Regions from separate parts of the Paenibacillus sp. FSL E2-0177 genome, predicted to be linked through region 1. Evidence: predicted binding sites of a transcription regulator. Region 1 holds the regulator's gene; the other holds the start of a gene.
What was found. Region 1 encodes LexA, which represses DNA repair genes until DNA is damaged. Its sites were predicted from a motif close to CGAACATATGTTCG; they were not measured.
Positions count from the first base shown of each region.

Region 2: the regulator LexA is predicted to act here: its motif matches at 6,652-6,665, upstream of addB (helicase-exonuclease AddAB subunit AddB).

Region 1 covers NZ_CP150307.1:3,928,889-3,937,146, forward strand. Annotated here, with positions in the region: gene MHI25_RS17565 (LysM peptidoglycan-binding domain-containing protein) at 1-366, opposite strand, end outside; gene lexA (transcriptional repressor LexA) at 618-1,244, shown strand; gene MHI25_RS17575 (L,D-transpeptidase) at 1,423-1,761, shown strand; gene MHI25_RS17580 (hypothetical protein) at 1,912-2,292, shown strand; gene MHI25_RS17585 (hypothetical protein) at 2,515-3,093, shown strand; gene MHI25_RS17590 (MBL fold metallo-hydrolase) at 3,199-3,981, opposite strand; gene MHI25_RS17595 (cupin domain-containing protein) at 3,982-4,473, opposite strand; gene MHI25_RS17600 (DUF5316 domain-containing protein) at 4,506-4,709, opposite strand; gene MHI25_RS17605 (hypothetical protein) at 5,136-5,825, opposite strand; gene MHI25_RS17610 (ferritin-like domain-containing protein) at 7,251-7,727, shown strand.
Region 2 covers NZ_CP150307.1:5,370,547-5,378,804, reverse strand. Annotated here, with positions in the region: gene MHI25_RS24055 (hypothetical protein) at 1-131, shown strand, start outside; gene MHI25_RS24050 (ECF-type riboflavin transporter substrate-binding protein) at 283-843, shown strand; gene MHI25_RS24045 (ABC transporter ATP-binding protein) at 925-2,631, shown strand; gene MHI25_RS24040 (energy-coupling factor transporter transmembrane component T) at 2,628-3,458, shown strand; gene MHI25_RS24035 (Na/Pi symporter) at 3,513-4,499, opposite strand; gene MHI25_RS24030 (class I SAM-dependent rRNA methyltransferase) at 4,599-6,023, shown strand; gene addB (helicase-exonuclease AddAB subunit AddB) at 6,797-8,258, shown strand, end outside.

The DNA of each region.
Region 1 (8,258 bases):
CTTAATCCCACTTGAACGTTTAATTCCTTCTATATAAACAACTGTCTTCATATCAGCTGGTTTATTCTTAAGAGCAATACTCCATAGTGTATCTCCACGTTCAACCACAATCCGCTTCTCTTCCTTCATTATAGTCGTCGATCCTGCAAACACATTTCCCACTACTGTTAGGCCAGATAATACTAGCACGAAAATCAATATTAACTTAATAAAGAAATCTTGACGGAACAACGAAATCATCCCTCCAAGCAAACGTTCCGTTATCTCTTTCACCTTAGCGGAATTACGGGCAACGTCATTATGTCCTATAGATTCAACCACAGGGGCCTTGTCGTAGATGCTGCGGTATGTACTGTATTTTAGCATAATCATCATCCTCCAAACACTTGTTCTTACTTTCGAATTTATAATAACACGAACATGTGTTTTGTTCAATACTATTTCAGAACAATTGTTCTCTTTTTTTCGAGAGACTCAAGCGGTTCATTTTATTATCATTTGTCTACCATTTTTTAACTCTAGCAGATTAATATTTATAATAGTTAGAACTTATGTTTGTGCGAACGGTAGTTCTATGTTATAATTTTCCCAAACATTACTATATGGGGTTGATTCCAATGTCAAAGATTTCAAGTCGCCAGCTGGCGATCCTGGAATTTATACGAAGCGAAGTCCGCAGCAAGGGTTATCCACCTTCCGTCCGGGAAATTGGAGAAGCTGTTGGCCTTGCTTCCAGCTCCACAGTTCACGGTCATTTGGACCGGCTTGAGAAGAAGGGACTTATTCGTCGAGATCCAACGAAGCCACGTGCAATAGAATTACTAGGCCAAGAGGATTCAGAGAATGTTCACCAATTCGCGCAGACCATCTCACGGATTCCTGTTGTAGGTAAAGTTACCGCCGGGGTACCTATCACTGCTACAGAGAATATCGAAGACTACTTCCCACTTCCTACTCACTATGTAGGTGACAACAAAGTATTTATGCTGTCTGTCATGGGTGATAGTATGGTGGACGCAGGCATTATGAATGGTGACTATGTGATTGTTCGCCAACAACAAACAGCGGACAACGGAGATATCGTTGTAGCCATGACGGAAGAAGATGAAGCAACCGTTAAGACCTTTTACAAGGAACGTGATCATATACGGCTTCAGCCGGAGAATCCAGCTTATGAGCCGCTTCGCCTTAATCGCGTAACTATTCTCGGAAGAGTCATCGGATTGTTTCGAGATATTCACTAAGTATGCACTTCTAACATAAAAGGCTGGTCCGCATATGCGGACCAGCCTTTTTTCTACGTTTTTTTGCTTTTCCAACCACTTACGAACACTTGTTCCCAATGGCTAAAATGGCCATTTTCTATGAATAACCCTTTAGGCGTTCTGCTCATATCCTAATTAGAAAGGAGTGTTGCGTATAATGCCCAACTACCGAATTATTGTAGATCTGACCCAACGAATGTTATATCTTCTGGACAATGATATTGTGATTAGAGGTTTCCCTGTCGGCATCGGTAAGATGTTAACCCAATCCCCAGTGGGTGAATTCACTATTATTAACAAACAACCCGACCCAGGGGGTCCCTTCGGTGTTTTTTGGATGGGACTGTCTAAACCACACTACGGAATTCATGGAAACAATGACCCTTCCTCCATTGGGAAAGAGGTGTCCCACGGCTGCATCCGGATGTACAACGAGGATGTGTTAGCACTCGCTGCTATTGTCCCTATAGGCACACGAGTAACGATAAGAAATTAAATTCGAATGGAGGCTCGGCAACCCCCAAATCACATTAAAAAATGGGGGTCATTACATAAGTAAGTATTTTTTCATTAGCATACTAGGAGTTTGATGATTATATGTCGAATATTGTTAACAGGATTGCAAATTGAAAAGGATGTGTTTAGTTTGAATAATTCAAAAATTAGAACCCTCGTCGATTTTAAAGTCGATGCACTGGGTAAGCTGTCCGGTTTACTTTTAAATGATGAACAAGCTAGTGGAAAAAAAGTGAATTTGCTCACCTCTTTTGGCAGCATTCAGGGAATCGTCTCTCCAACCGTCTCCAACAAAGAGGATGTATTTGATTTAAAATCGTTGATGGATGATGTAATTGTAGACGAATACATATCTTATTTGGGAGCAGAACACCCTGATAAAAATTTCAGCTATAACTTTGTTGTCCTCAATGACGTTACTGTAAGACCTTATGCTAGTTATGGGACTCCGATCGAATACAAACAGCTGATTGTTTATACCGATCATATCACTGCCTTCAATTTTCTATAGGTTTACATAATCACCTTAAAAAGCACTCTTGCAGCAACCCCCAATTTTGCATCATTTGCAGAATCGGAAGGTTTCTCTGGGTGCTTTTTTTGGGTTAATCGTGAAGTCGATCCTATAATTCCACGAATTTCCCTTTTAAAAGATACTAGTGGAGATCATTCAGGCATATCTTTCAATAAGCAACAATTTGAGTCTAATGAGATAACTAGGAGGTGTGATTATATGCTGATTATCCTGATGTACTTATTTGCTATTTTAGGAGTTGTTTTAATTCTAAGTGCCGCCATTATAAAATTGAAAACGCTATCTGCTTCATCTGAAATTTCTAAGCTAGTTAATGCGACCTCATCTTTTAACATCAGCTTCACCAAAACATTCATTCCCCCCAATCAATCTCACTTGATCGCACTTAACGAGCCTAATAAAAAATTAGCAATTGGCACCAAAAATCCGAAGAGTAACAAAAAAGCAGTAGCAAAGCTATACTCTTTTGATAATGTAATGGGATCCGAGATTGTGGTTAACGCACTCACCCTTTCAAAAGTCTCCAAAAGACATCAAAACAGCAAAACTACTGCAACAAGTGCAGATATTAATGTCCTTAAGGACACCGATGAAGAAGCTAATGTGATAGAAGAGCTTACGCTTAAAATATATATGAACAGCAAAGAAACGCCTGTGTATTGTATCTCCTTCTTGCCGGGTTTATTGCCTATTCAACAATCCGACAACCAGTACAAGGAAGCTTACTCCCAAGTACAACAATTGCATGCACTGTTCAGGTCAATCGTATCTGAATAATTAAGTTGTTTTTTGCGCAATAAGATGTGTGAATTATTTTTCGCAAAAGCCTTTGATGTAGACACCATATCGCCATACCCCCATTTGTTTTCGACATAGAAAAATCTAAAATTGCACACTAAACCCATCAAACTGGTGAATGCCCGTACCATGTTCCACTACCTTTTGCTCACGTAACTCACGAACTGCCTTTTCGACCTCTTGTAAAATAGATGGATCTAAACCCAGTGTATTATGAGAACCGAATACTTGGGTAACTCCTGGAATTTCCGTAATCTTTTCTAAGGATGCCACTAAATCAACCGGACTAGTCGAAGGGTAAAAGGCATAGATTGGCGTAACGTCATACAATAAATCACCTGTAAACAGATATCCGTTGGCATGATCAAAAAGGCTGATATGACCTGGCGAATGACCTGGTGTGTGGTAAATTTCTATTTTGCGCCCGCCTATGTCGAGCACATCCCCTTCTTGTAAAAGAGCTGTTGGTTTCCCTTGAAAAGGTATGTAGGTGTTAGGATCAAAGGTTTCAGGAACAGGAAGGGTGATGTCCCGGCTCATATCTTTTCGAATCTGGGCAAGGGACAAGCCTTTTATTCCGTTAATCAGCCAATCCTCATCCGCTTTATGAACATAGATTGTCTCGAATTGCCCATGACTGCCAATATGATCTGCATGCACATGCGTAGTTATGACAGCGATAGGTAAATCCGTTAACTGGTCCGTTATTCTTTTTATATTATCAATACCTAATCCCGTATCAATTAACGCGGCTTGTTTTTGCCCCAAGAGTAAAAAAGAATGCACCTTTTCCCAATGTCCATATTCACTGATTGCATAGGTGGTCGGATCAATTTCAGTTACTGTAAACCAACGATCTTTAATCAATTACACTCCCCCATTCCATTTTTCCCTTACATGCTCTTCTCCCTTACAATAATCCGCCTGTTCATCTGCTTGATAGATTTCTTGATAGGGCAAAATGTTGATTTTGCCTGAGTCTGGATATTCGCAAACATCTATTCCCTGATTCGTTCGGAGATCCAGATACCTGCATGGTGCATCGGAATGATTATAAAGCTGGTGCGCCCCTTCCGGTCCCATTTCAAAAAATATTACATCCCCTTCAGTAACCTCCGTAAAACCCTCGGGTGTTCTTAACATCGCTTTTCCCGCTAAAATCACAAATATTTCTTCAGCATTTCTATGAAAATGATAAGGAAAAGAATATTTATCAGGATCTAAAGATCTGATATCAAAAACTAAATGCTTGGAGCCCACCATTTCAGCTAACCTTTCACTCGTATGCCAAGCAAACTCTGGGATCGGGGACTGTTTTTGTGTAAAAGAGACCGTATTTTCATTAAAAATCTTCACCATCTGCAACACTCCTCCTTATGTTGTGCGTTCATTTACAACAAATAAAGAATCCCAGCTACAGCTAATGAAATAAGACCACCTAAAGCGGACCAATTCGCTACTTTTTTTTTAGCTTTACGGTCTTGCTTAGATTCCGAATAAAAGTTACCTCTTTGTTGTGTACCTGTCGTGAAGGCTCCAACACATATACCTGAAATTATAAAGAAGCCCAATCCTATGTAAATAAAAATTTGCATGAACTTACTCCTTCCCAGGAAAGAATTAGTTATCTATATATAAGATATTTTAACATTAAATCCCTCTACTACGTGCCCTGACTTTCGGACCCAGATGACGCTATTTGCTAATTTTCAGCCTTTGGAGCATGGTTTCGGACTCCAGTGACGTTATTCCTAAAAAAGAAGCTCATATTAGGTCTTTTTATTGCCAATTGCGACTATGGAGTCCTTTATTATCCCAAATGTAGGGTAAAGCTTCGTATAAGGTCTGCTGGATCCTATAGCAGGCTCATACGCGAAATTTGCAACCTCAGCAAACGAAAATTGGCGTTCGAATGAAGTAAGGTACCAAAAAGAAGAAGAAGTGTGCCAACAACCATTTTTTTGATTATGGTTATGGCACACCCCTTCTACTCCGCACAACTCCTTCGGCTCTGATCACACTTAATTCCTTTCAAGTTCAAGTGTTGCCAGTGAAACCATCACCCAAGGTGCAAACTTATTCGACGAATCCCCCTTAGGATTGTGTATCCGAAAAAGAAAAGCTTCCCCCGCCTGATTCTTCCAGACCATATAATCTTCTATCCCTTTATCACCGGTTGCCTGCAGATATAGTTCAGCAAAACCTAGAGGATGTTCAATTAGTTCCCCGCTATGGTCGTTGGCTTTGCCAATTGCAGAAAGCTCGGTTTGTCCCTGCTGCTTCAAAGCTGTGAGATCGTAATCGGCAGGTAAGTGTTTAATTTCGGCATAATAGGTTGGATCCTCAGTTAATGATAAACGACCAGACTGTGAGTCTAGTGTGAAACCCTGAAAAACATACAGGGAATATCCATCACCTTTCCCAAGTGTACCTTCTTGCCCTGAGACCCCTCCCTCCTGTTCACCAAATGCTTTGGTCTTTGGCCGATCGGATGTTAGAGGATCAGTGGCCTCCGGACTGGCGGACTCCTGCGCCTCCATAGAAGGAGTAGCAGAAGGTTCAGGAGTGCTTGTAGCTTCAACAACTGGCATTGTCGCTGCACTTGACGCTGTAGGTTTTGCCTCGTCTGTTGTTTTATTGTTACTACATGCACCGAGAATTGAGGAAGACAGAAGAATACTAATAACTGTAGTTAATAATATTTTTTTCATTACGCACCTCCTTATTACTATATTAGTTATTACCCACATGAGTGACGTGTCCTCTTATTCTTCAAACCTTTTCTCAATTTTATTGCTACGGATTGAAAAATTTCAAACAATCGACTCGTTCTTATTTACAGCTATGGAGTTGTGCTCGAAATTCAAATTGTTCCCGGACGATTCGGGCACCAACTATCTTAATTAATGCCACCAGATTCCATAAAGTGACCCATGAGATCTTAGTTCTTCTCGGTTTCATAAGGTTAATTGGACTGAGCAAGAGCAAGGTAGACGATAAAACAATTAAAGTGAAAAAAAATTTACAATCACTTTTACTTTAACACTTTTAGAATATACAAAAATAATAAAATAGCGACTCACAGCCAACCGCGGGGGGGGTCTGTAAATCGCCATTCTTAATGGTCTGTAACTCAGGTCTTGTGTCAATACTCTTTGATAAATTCTTTTATAGTCACGATGCGGGAATATAACCAATGACTGACCATGACTATGTATAATCGTCTATAGAGTTATTTTTTTGATTTATAACTTCTTACTAATAAACTAATACCTTTAAAAATCAAAACCACTAATATCCCGAAAATTATCAAAGTTAATATTAAGTTTGACCAAACTATATCCAAATTCACTCCTCCGTCTCTGCATTTAATTCATCTATCTCCCATGATATCCCATTATTTATGATAAATGAACAACTTCTTACACATCAAAATTATTAGCCTGTATAATATCCTCGATTAACAAACTGTTTGTAGGCGTTTTATAGGTATATCATAAATGATACTCAAAAGGCCAGCAGGCTGCCTATACAAAAACAAAGTAAACCCTCAATGGCAAAGGCGTTAAAGTTTTATCAGTTTAAGATTACAGTTAGATTACAGTTACTAAAGCGGCACTTAGTCACTAAGCTGCTGATATCACTAAAAGCTAGATTAAATCCACGTTCATCTTCCCTGAGCTGCAGCTCCCACATAGCCCGTTGACTTTGTTGATTCCACAACCGGAGGAGCTCGTAAAAGCATGATAATCCCATCGCTACAAACACTTTAAACCAACAATTTAAGATTCTCAAACCCAACAGGGTTTGGGTCATTGTCATTATATATATTCCTTGCCGGGGATGTCGGTTGTATCTGGCTAGCGTAATGAATCTGTGAACACGTGAAATCATTGGATGGCGACTGGAAAATCATAAGGAAAACCAATTGTGCGCAAACGAATGTATGGATCGATAAGGTATCTTTCACCAGCTCGTTTTGCTGAGCAATTTACTAGAAAATCTATTTCTTACCGTCCACTTTTTTGACTTTGGTCTAATTAAGAAAAAGTAAGAAGTGAGATCATGCTCATACAATCAGTTAGCGAGCATATGATTGTTGATAGAATACTTATAAATTATTGGAGGTTTTGCTAATGTATATGGTGTATCCTTATTGGTTCAGATCTCAATTTGTCCCCATTTGGGCAACTTCAACTCAAGAGGCTCTTGAATTAATGAGGACTTCAGTCCAAGGTGAACGAAATGACGAACTTTTTTATGACCAACTCATTCAACTTGCTCCGAATAAAGAACAAGCTGAAGTTATTACTTCTATTCGGAATGATGAACGTGGGCATAATCTTATGTTTCGACAAATGTACAGAGAATTGACAGGACATGAAGTGACAGGAGTTAGCGACGAAGTCCCTGAACAAGTTAATTCGTATAACAATGGTTTGCAAAAAGCCTTTCAAGGTGAATTGTCAGCGGTTGAAAAGTATCGAAAGATATGGTTCGGTCTTCCGTATGGCGTTTATAAGGATACTTTATATGGCATTATTCTCGATGAGCAAAAGCATGCAGCGAAGTATAATAATTTATTGCTACTAAATTCAGCTGCAAATCAGTAGTCATTGTATCGACTGCCCTTCAGAAATACACAACTTTACTTTCATAATATTAAGCGTGTCCCCTCTGCCTTCTCTCGAGTGCAAATGTAAGTCTTATCTTGTACCTGTGTCATGACGGCGCCTTCCCTAACACGTTGAACTCATCCACATTCTCGATCCAATCAAATGTCCCGCCCACGATGTGTGTGAACGATGCGTCAGCTCTATCCATACCACCATTATTCCCCGCATTTCTTTCTGATACTTCGTATATGATCGAACGTTTACTTTCCAACTGTCGAACTATGGTCTGCAGCACAATTCCTCAAAAACCATATTCTTTGCCCTCATCTTAATAATCCACTTTTCGCTATGCAGCTAAGCTAGATGGTGTTAAGCCTTCTGGCTTTTTTACATTTTAGTCAAGAACGAATTCAAAGGTAACGCATGCTTTGGATTCGCCTTTGAATTGATTATCGATAACGAAACATACGAGTGAAATTTATCAAAAGGCCGAGCTCGCAATTCAAAAATTCAATCATTTGACTGAGT
Region 2 (8,258 bases), 1.4 Mb from region 1:
GGACCAGCTCCAAGCCTTCTGTAGCGAGAGTATCTGCAAGTGGTCAGATTGTAGCTGTGAGTAAAGGAACGACATCCATTAAAGGAAAGCTAGGCGGCAAAACAGTTACAGTATCAGTGACAGTGAAGTAATAGAGAATAGGATCTGAATTATCAACTATGAATCTGCAAAGCCAACATTATGTTGCTTTGCAGATTTTTTTATTTAGATTCTATAGTAATTCCGACTATTCCGATGTATAATCACATAAAACATAATAGATGCGTTGGGGGAGATGAAAACATGGCAAAACAAAAGGTGTTGTCGATCAAGACGATTGTAGCGATTGGTATTGGTTCTGCTTTATTCGTTATATTGGGGAGATTCGGCTCGATTCCTTCGGGTATTCCAAACACTAACATCGAGACTACATACGCATTACTGGCATTGTTCTCCCTATTGTACGGCCCGTTTGCCGGATTATTTATAGGCCTGATCGGGCATACCCTGAAGGATACGATATCTTATGGATCGCCATGGTTCAGTTGGGTCATATCATCAGGAATTGTAGGGCTGGTTATTGGCTTGTTAGTAGCTAGAATCGCTATTCATGACGGGGAATTCGGACGGAAGGAAATAATACGCTTTAATTTGGCTCAGATTGCAGCGAATGCTGTAGCTTGGTTCCTTGTAGCCCCAGTGTTGGATATTCTGATCTATGCAGAACCCGCTAATAAAGTATTTACGCAAGGACTGACCGCAGGTGCATTAAATATAGCTTCGGTGGCAGTGATCGGATCTTTACTAGCCATTGCGTATGCTAAGACAAGAACGAAACAGGGCAGCTTGACTAGAGAAGCTTGAGTGGAATACATATCCAAGCTAAAAAGCCGGTGGAAATCACCGGCTTTTTTCTCTTCACATTAACCCAGAGGAAGGTCTCAGATGAAAAAAGTAATGATTGAATTTAAGGATTTCAGCTTTCAATATCGGGCGCAGCAGGAACCCACACTACAGGGGATTAACTTAACGATTGTTGAAGGGGAGAAGGTGCTTATCGTGGGACCCTCAGGTTCTGGGAAAAGTACACTGGCTCATTGCATTAATGGTCTCATCCCTTTTGCTTACAGAGGGGAAATATCAGGTTCATTACGGGTTATAGGCCAGGAGCAGAAGGATCTGAGTATCGCAGAGCTGTCCAATCAGGTAGGTACCGTATTGCAGGACCCGGATGGACAATTTGTAGGATTAACGGTTGGTGAGGATATCGCCTTCAGTCTAGAGAACCATGTGGTTCAGCAGACAGAAATGAAGAGCAAAGTGGCGGCTGCCGCAAGAGCGGTGGATATCCACGACTTTCTGGCCTCTTCTCCTCAGGAGTTATCGGGTGGACAAAAGCAAAAAACGTCCTTGGCAGGTGTACTGGTAGGTGATGTGGACATCCTGCTCTTTGATGAACCGCTGGCAAGCTTAGATCCTTATACCGGTACAAAAGCGATTGAGCTTATTGATCGAGTGCATAAAGAGACAGGTAAAACCGTTATTATGATAGAGCATCGTCTTGAAGAGGTGCTGCATCGGGCGGTGGACCGTATTATTGTGATCCATGAAGGACGTATTGCGGCGGATATGCCGGCTGCAGAACTGTTGAGCACAACGTTGCTTTCAGAAGTTGGCATTCGGGAACCTCTCTATTTAACGGCTTTGAAGTATGCCGGATGTTCGATTACAGCAAATATGAATCCGCAACATGTGAACGATATAGAGTTGGAGGCGTGTTCTAATAAACTTAAGATCTGGTATGAGTGCAATCAGTCGCGCCAGGATAAGCTGGAGAGCCCACCCATCCTTGAACTGCAAGATATTTCTTTTGGATACGAAAAAAATCAGCAGGTGCTGGATAAGCTCAATCTCTGTATTCATAAAGGAGAGATGGTCTGTATAGCGGGGCGAAATGGGGCTGGGAAATCTACAGTTTCTAAGCTGATTTGTGGCTTCTATAAACCTACTTCCGGATCAATACGGATGCATGGGCGTGATATTGCTCAGGACACGATTAAGGAGCGGGCAGAGCGGATTGGTTTTGTTATGCAAAATCCCAATCATATGATTTCAAAGACACTTTTATATGATGAGGTTGCCCTAGGACTAAGACTCCGAGGTTGCCCTGAGGAGCTCGTTCGTGAACGCGTCCATCAAGTCTTGAAGGTGTGCGGACTTTATGTTTTTCGCAGCTGGCCGATCTCGGCGCTAAGTTACGGCCAAAAGAAACGGGTCACGATTGCCGCCATTCTGGTACTGGAGCCGGAAGTGATCATTTTGGATGAACCGACTGCTGCTCAGGATTACAGGCATTATAACGAAATGATGGAGTTTCTCTTGACGCTGCGGGGGCAGGGGATGACGGTCATTATGATTACGCATGATATGCACTTGATGCTGGAATATGCCGATAGAGCTATAGTGTTAGCTGATGGCGTGAAGCTTGCGGATGATAGCCCTGAGCGAATATTAACGAATACTGATGTGGTGAAAAAAGCGAACTTGAAAGAAACCTCGCTTTTTGCCCTAGCTATAAAAGCTGGATTGAAACAACCGGAGGAGTTCGTTAGAAGGTTTATTGCGTATGATAGGAGGAGCCGAGGCGGATGAAGGCCAAAATGTTAACTTTTACGAAGCAGGATTCACCTATTCACCGTCTTACCGGCGCTACGAAGTTGATTTTATTTGTAGTGTGGTCTGTGACGGGGATGATTACATATGATACAAGATGTCTAATTGTGATGCTGTTATTTAGTTTGCTTGCCTTTAGAATTTCCAAAGTTCAATTTCAGGATTATGCTTTCGTATTATATTTCATCTTGATTTTCTTTTTGCTTAATCATATAGCTATCTTTATCTTTTCTCCTTTGGAGGGCGTACGTGTTTACGGGACACGTCATGATATTATGCATATTGCAGGCCGGTATACGGTAACTTGGGAGCAGCTATTTTATCAATTCAATATTGCCCTGAAATATGCGGTGGTCATTCCTATGGCATTATTATTTCTTCTAACGACCAATCCCAGTGAATTTGCAGCATCCTTAAATAGAGTTGGAGTGAACTATAAAATTGCATATTCTGTATCGCTGGCACTGCGGTACATTCCGGATATTCAACGAGACTATGAGAATATATCGTTTTCTGCTCAAGCAAGGGGAATAGATATTTCTAGAAAAGAAAAGCTGCCTAAGCGGCTAAAAAATATCATTTCGATTCTGATGCCCCTAATTCTGACTAGTATCGAGCGGATTGAAAATATCAGTACCGCTATGGAGCTGCGCGGCTTTGGCACTGAGACCAAACGAACTTGGTATAGCCGTCGCCCGTTCACGAGAGACGATTATTTTGCATTGGCTTTGTTTGCGCTGATTGGAATTTTCTCGACGGTGATCACTTTTTACGACGGTTCGCGGTTTTATAATATTTTCGATTGAAGTATAATAGTACAGTTGTGGAAAACTGGGATTATAATAAACGGCACCTTTTTGTTAAGACTGAAGATGTTTCTCCAGTTTTGACCATATAGGCAGGTAGCATAATGGCAGTGCTAGAAGTGAGCAGACTACGTTGAAAATGGTCTGGGCGTGGGCGATTTGTGAAGCAGGGCCTCCACCAATCCATGCAGCACTTGCTTGTAGCAGCCCGATCATGGGCAAGAATAATAGTGCACCACCTACATTAAGCGCAACATGGGACCAAGCGACGAAGACGCCGGATGGCGTGCCGCCGATGGAAGCGATGACCGCTGTGACACAGGTGCCTACGTTGGCGCCCAGCACAATGGCTATACCTAGCTCAGGCGGCATGGCACCCGAGGCGGCAATGCTCATAGCCATAGCTATGACAGCAGCGCTGCTATGGAGCATGGCTGTTAGGCACGCTCCAGCGGCGAGCCCCCATAAGGCACTAGTAGCGGCATGGTTTAGGAACCAGAGGAATAAGCCACTTTCCTGAAGTATTCCGCCGATAGACTGCATGACAGCGATGCCCCATAGGACGAGGGAGAAGCCTGATACAGCCAGACTGATAAATTGCAGCGGCGGGGATATTTTGTGGCAGAGCTCTGCCACTCGCGATGTAGGCGGCAGTTCGCCTGCAATAACTGCCGCTGCCCACAGACTGAGCGAGGCTGCCAGCAAGGGCGTGGCCATGGTATTGATCTGAAGTCCGATCAATTCTGTAGTTAATGTGGTGCCGATGTTGCTGCCCAGGATAATGCCAAGTGTGCGGGCATAGGTAAGCAGGCCGGCATTGACCATGCCGATAGTCAACACCGTTACAGCAGTACTGCTCTGGAGTAAGGCGGACAACAGGCTGCTGGCAATCATTCCTTTAATAGGTGTTGAGGTAGCTCTATTTAGGCTTGTAGTTAATAGAGGGCCTGCTAGCTTGGACAACGCCGTTTCCATCAGCTTCATGCCGGCTAGAAAGATAACAAGACCATATATGATAGGGAACAGCAAATCACTGAACATAGGGCATACTCCTTTGGGCGAGGGTTGTACACCAATATATGAATGTATTGCATGGGACATGTATAAAAACATTTTTAGAAAAACAGGGAGTTGAAGTCATTGCCATCGGTTATTTTAGAACGCAATCGCAAAAAAAGACTGGAACAGGGCCATCCATGGGTCTATGCAGGTGAAGTCGCATCGGTAGAAGGGAATCCGGAAGCGGGGGGATTAGTAGATGTCCTTAATCATCAGGGCCGATTTTTGGCCGTGGGATATTACAATCCAGCGTCACAGATTCGGGTAAGAATTGTATCGCAGGGACCCCTTGCGATCATGGATACAGCCTTTTTTGCAGAACGGTTTGCGAATTGTCTGCAACACAGAAACCGGTTCCTTCCGGGTGCGGATGCTTATCGCTTGGTTTATGGTGAAGCGGACTTTTTGCCGGGGCTTATTGTAGATCGATTCGGAGATATTTTGGTTGTGCAGCTGCTTACCCTCGGAATGGACAAGCGGCGTGCAGAAATCGTCGAAGCATTGGTGCAGGTTATGGCACCGCGCGGAATCTATGAGCGCAGTGATGTTAGTGTGCGCGAGCTTGAAGGTATGGAGCAGACAACGGGTGTGCTGTACGGGGAATGTCCAAGGCATGTAACCGTGAGCGAGAATGGCCTGAAGCTGGTCGTTGATATTGAAGAGGGCCAGAAGACAGGTTACTTCTTTGACCAACGTGAGAATAGAGCTTCCATTGCTCCGCTCATGAAAGGGTGGGGAGGACGAAGCGGCATTACGCTACAGGAAATTGAAACTGAGGATGGTTCACTACAGACCTTACCAGTTAATAAGAGCGGCAAACATGTAACGTTCCCTTATTGGGACGGTGCGACAGTGCTGGAATGCTTCTCGCATACGGGCAGCTTCACGCTGCATGCCTGCAAGTATGGCGCGAAAAAAGTAACCTGCCTTGACGTTTCAGCACACGCCATTGAGAGTGCCAAAGTGAATGTGGAGCTGAACGGCTTTAGCGATCGTGTTGAATTCGTAGTGGATGATGCTTTTGCATATCTACGGAATCAGGTTAAAGGACTAGAGGAACGTTCTGAACGGGCGACAGTTGCCAGTGGAACAGAGACGGCAGCAGCTGCTACAAATCCTAAATCCGGAGGCAAAACAGCCAAAACCGACACATCCAAGCCGATGACAGCAGGTGGAGGAAGAACTTGGGATGTAGTCATCCTGGACCCTCCGGCGTTTGCCAAAACCAAAAGTGCAGTAGCTGGCGCTTGTCGTGGTTACAAGGATATCAATCTGCACGGGATGAAGCTGGTGAACGAAGGCGGCTATTTGGTTACCGCAAGCTGTTCTTACCATATGCAGCCAGATCTGTTCCTCGAAACGATTGCCGATGCGGCTAAAGATGCTGGCAAGGTGCTGAGACTTGTGGAATGGCGGGCCGCAGGCAAAGACCACCCACAAATACTTGGCGTTAACGAAGGACACTATCTGAAGTTTGCGATTTTTGAAGTGCGGAGTAAAAAATAAGCCTGAAGGTCAAAAAGGTTTACAGTGCCAAGTAACAAGTAGGATAAACGGGCTGGACGTAGGGTGGTCGTGAGTCGACTGTAATGCAAGGAGTTGCTAACGGACTCAGATGACTCTATTTAGCGCAAACAGGCTATTATTGAATTCTTACGGACCCCAAAGGCGCTATTGCCCCAAAAACACCCGTAATGTCACACATTTTCGAAGAATAGCGTCAGTGGGGTCCGAAAAGCTGCCATAACAGCACTGAATCCACGAATAACGGCTCCTGGGTCCGTAAGTAATTAATGAAACAAGCCGAGCCGAAATGTTGAATGTTAAATTCGGAATACTAAATGGTAAACAACGAATGATGCTTATTGAATTATGATATGCGGAATGCGGATTACAAAACGATCGGTGTAGAGTGCTAATGTTGAGTGCGGGGTGTTGAGTATTGAACGCCGAACGCTGAACAGTCTAACATTGACCCTATGCTCTGACATTGGCAGCTCCAATCTAACGTTGCACATCTGGCATTAAAAACAAACTAAACACTCTAAAAAGCAAGCCGCCAAAATTCGGAGGTTTGCTTTTTTTATTTGTACTCGTAGCTGTTTATCCTTTGTAAAACATTAGAAAATACTAGCAAACACATGTTCCGATTAGTGTGGTTATGATATACTGAGGGGACGAGGAATCACTGAACTTTTTTAATTGGAGTGTAATCAATGGGTGGATATTTCACCCTGTATTCTATATATTTTCTCCGCTACGGAAGGAGTTTATCATTTATGCCGGTAACCTTTTTATTAGGCCGCTCGGGCAGTGGCAAGACAACAAAAATATGGGAATCTATCTCTTCTTCCTTAGAAAAGGAACCGCTTGGTGCGCCGATTATTATTCTTGTGCCAGAGCAAGGTTCTTTTGGAGCAGAACGGGGGCTTCTGACCGTAGGGAATGTGAAGGGAAGCCTTCGGGCGCAGACACTGAGTTTTTCGCGGCTTGCCTATCGTGTGAAGCAGGAAACTGGTGGCAGTGCAAGTCTGCCAATCAGTGAAGAAGGTAAGAAAATGTTAATTTACAAAATCATCAGTCGTCGCAAAGAGGAACTGAAATTATTCGGTGCCTCAGCAGACAGACCGGGTTTTGTGGAACGTCTGAACCAACTGCACACGGAGATGAAACGTTGCTGTTTGGGTTCCACTGATTTAGAGGAACAGTTGTCCGCTATGCGAGGAGCTATTGCAAGAAGTCCTATTCTTGAGGGTAAGCTGGATGATTTGCAGCTGGTTTTTAGCGATTTAGAGAAGGAAATGTCCCGTCTTTATATCGATGAAGAGGATCGTTTAGCAGAACTGGCTGAGCATATTCCAGATTCCTCTTACATTCGCGGGGCAGAGATTTGGGTAGATGGGTTCCATGGATTTACTCCGCAGGAATTCGTAGTGCTTCGAGAATTGATGCAGCAAGCTTCGAAGCTGACGGTTTCGCTTACAATTGATCGTCCTTACCCCTATGGAGATCAGTTGAATGAGCTTGAATTGTTTCACCCAACTGCGGTTACTTACATTAAACTGCGTGGAATTGCTGAAGAGCTGGGCATTGATGTATGGGACGAGCTGCTGGAGCCAATGGTTCTTCCACGTTTTGAAGAAAGTCCAGTACTTGCTCACCTTGAACGGGGATATGATCGCCGGAAAGCTTGGATAGGTGCGGATGAACTGGCAAGAGAGGCTATCTCCATAGGCGCCGCAGTGTCGCACAGAGCAGAGGTTGAGGGAGCGCTGCGCGAAATGACTAGACTGGCGCGAGATGAAGGTGCAAAATATGGCGAAATGGCCGTATTGATGCGCAATATTGGCGATTATGAGCAGCTGGTTCAGCCGTTGTTCCAAGATTATGGAGTGCCATTTTTTCTGGACCAGAAGGTGAATGAGCTGCATCATCCGCTAGTGGAGTTTATACGTTCCGCGTTGGATGTAGTGCGTCGTCGCTGGCGTTACGAGGATGTATTCCGTTGTGTAAAGACGGAGCTTCTGCTTCCGCTAGACGATAGTATTACGCGTGAGGATATGGATGCTTTAGAAAACTATGTGCTGGCTTGTGGGATTCAGGGGTACCGCTGGACAGATGGCCGCTCCTGGAAAGGTATTCCTAGCTTGTCGCTGGAGGGCGGCAGACAGATGGATGATAAACTGCTTGCTACTATGGAACGATGCCGTGCTAGTATAACAGGTCCATTATTTGCTTTTG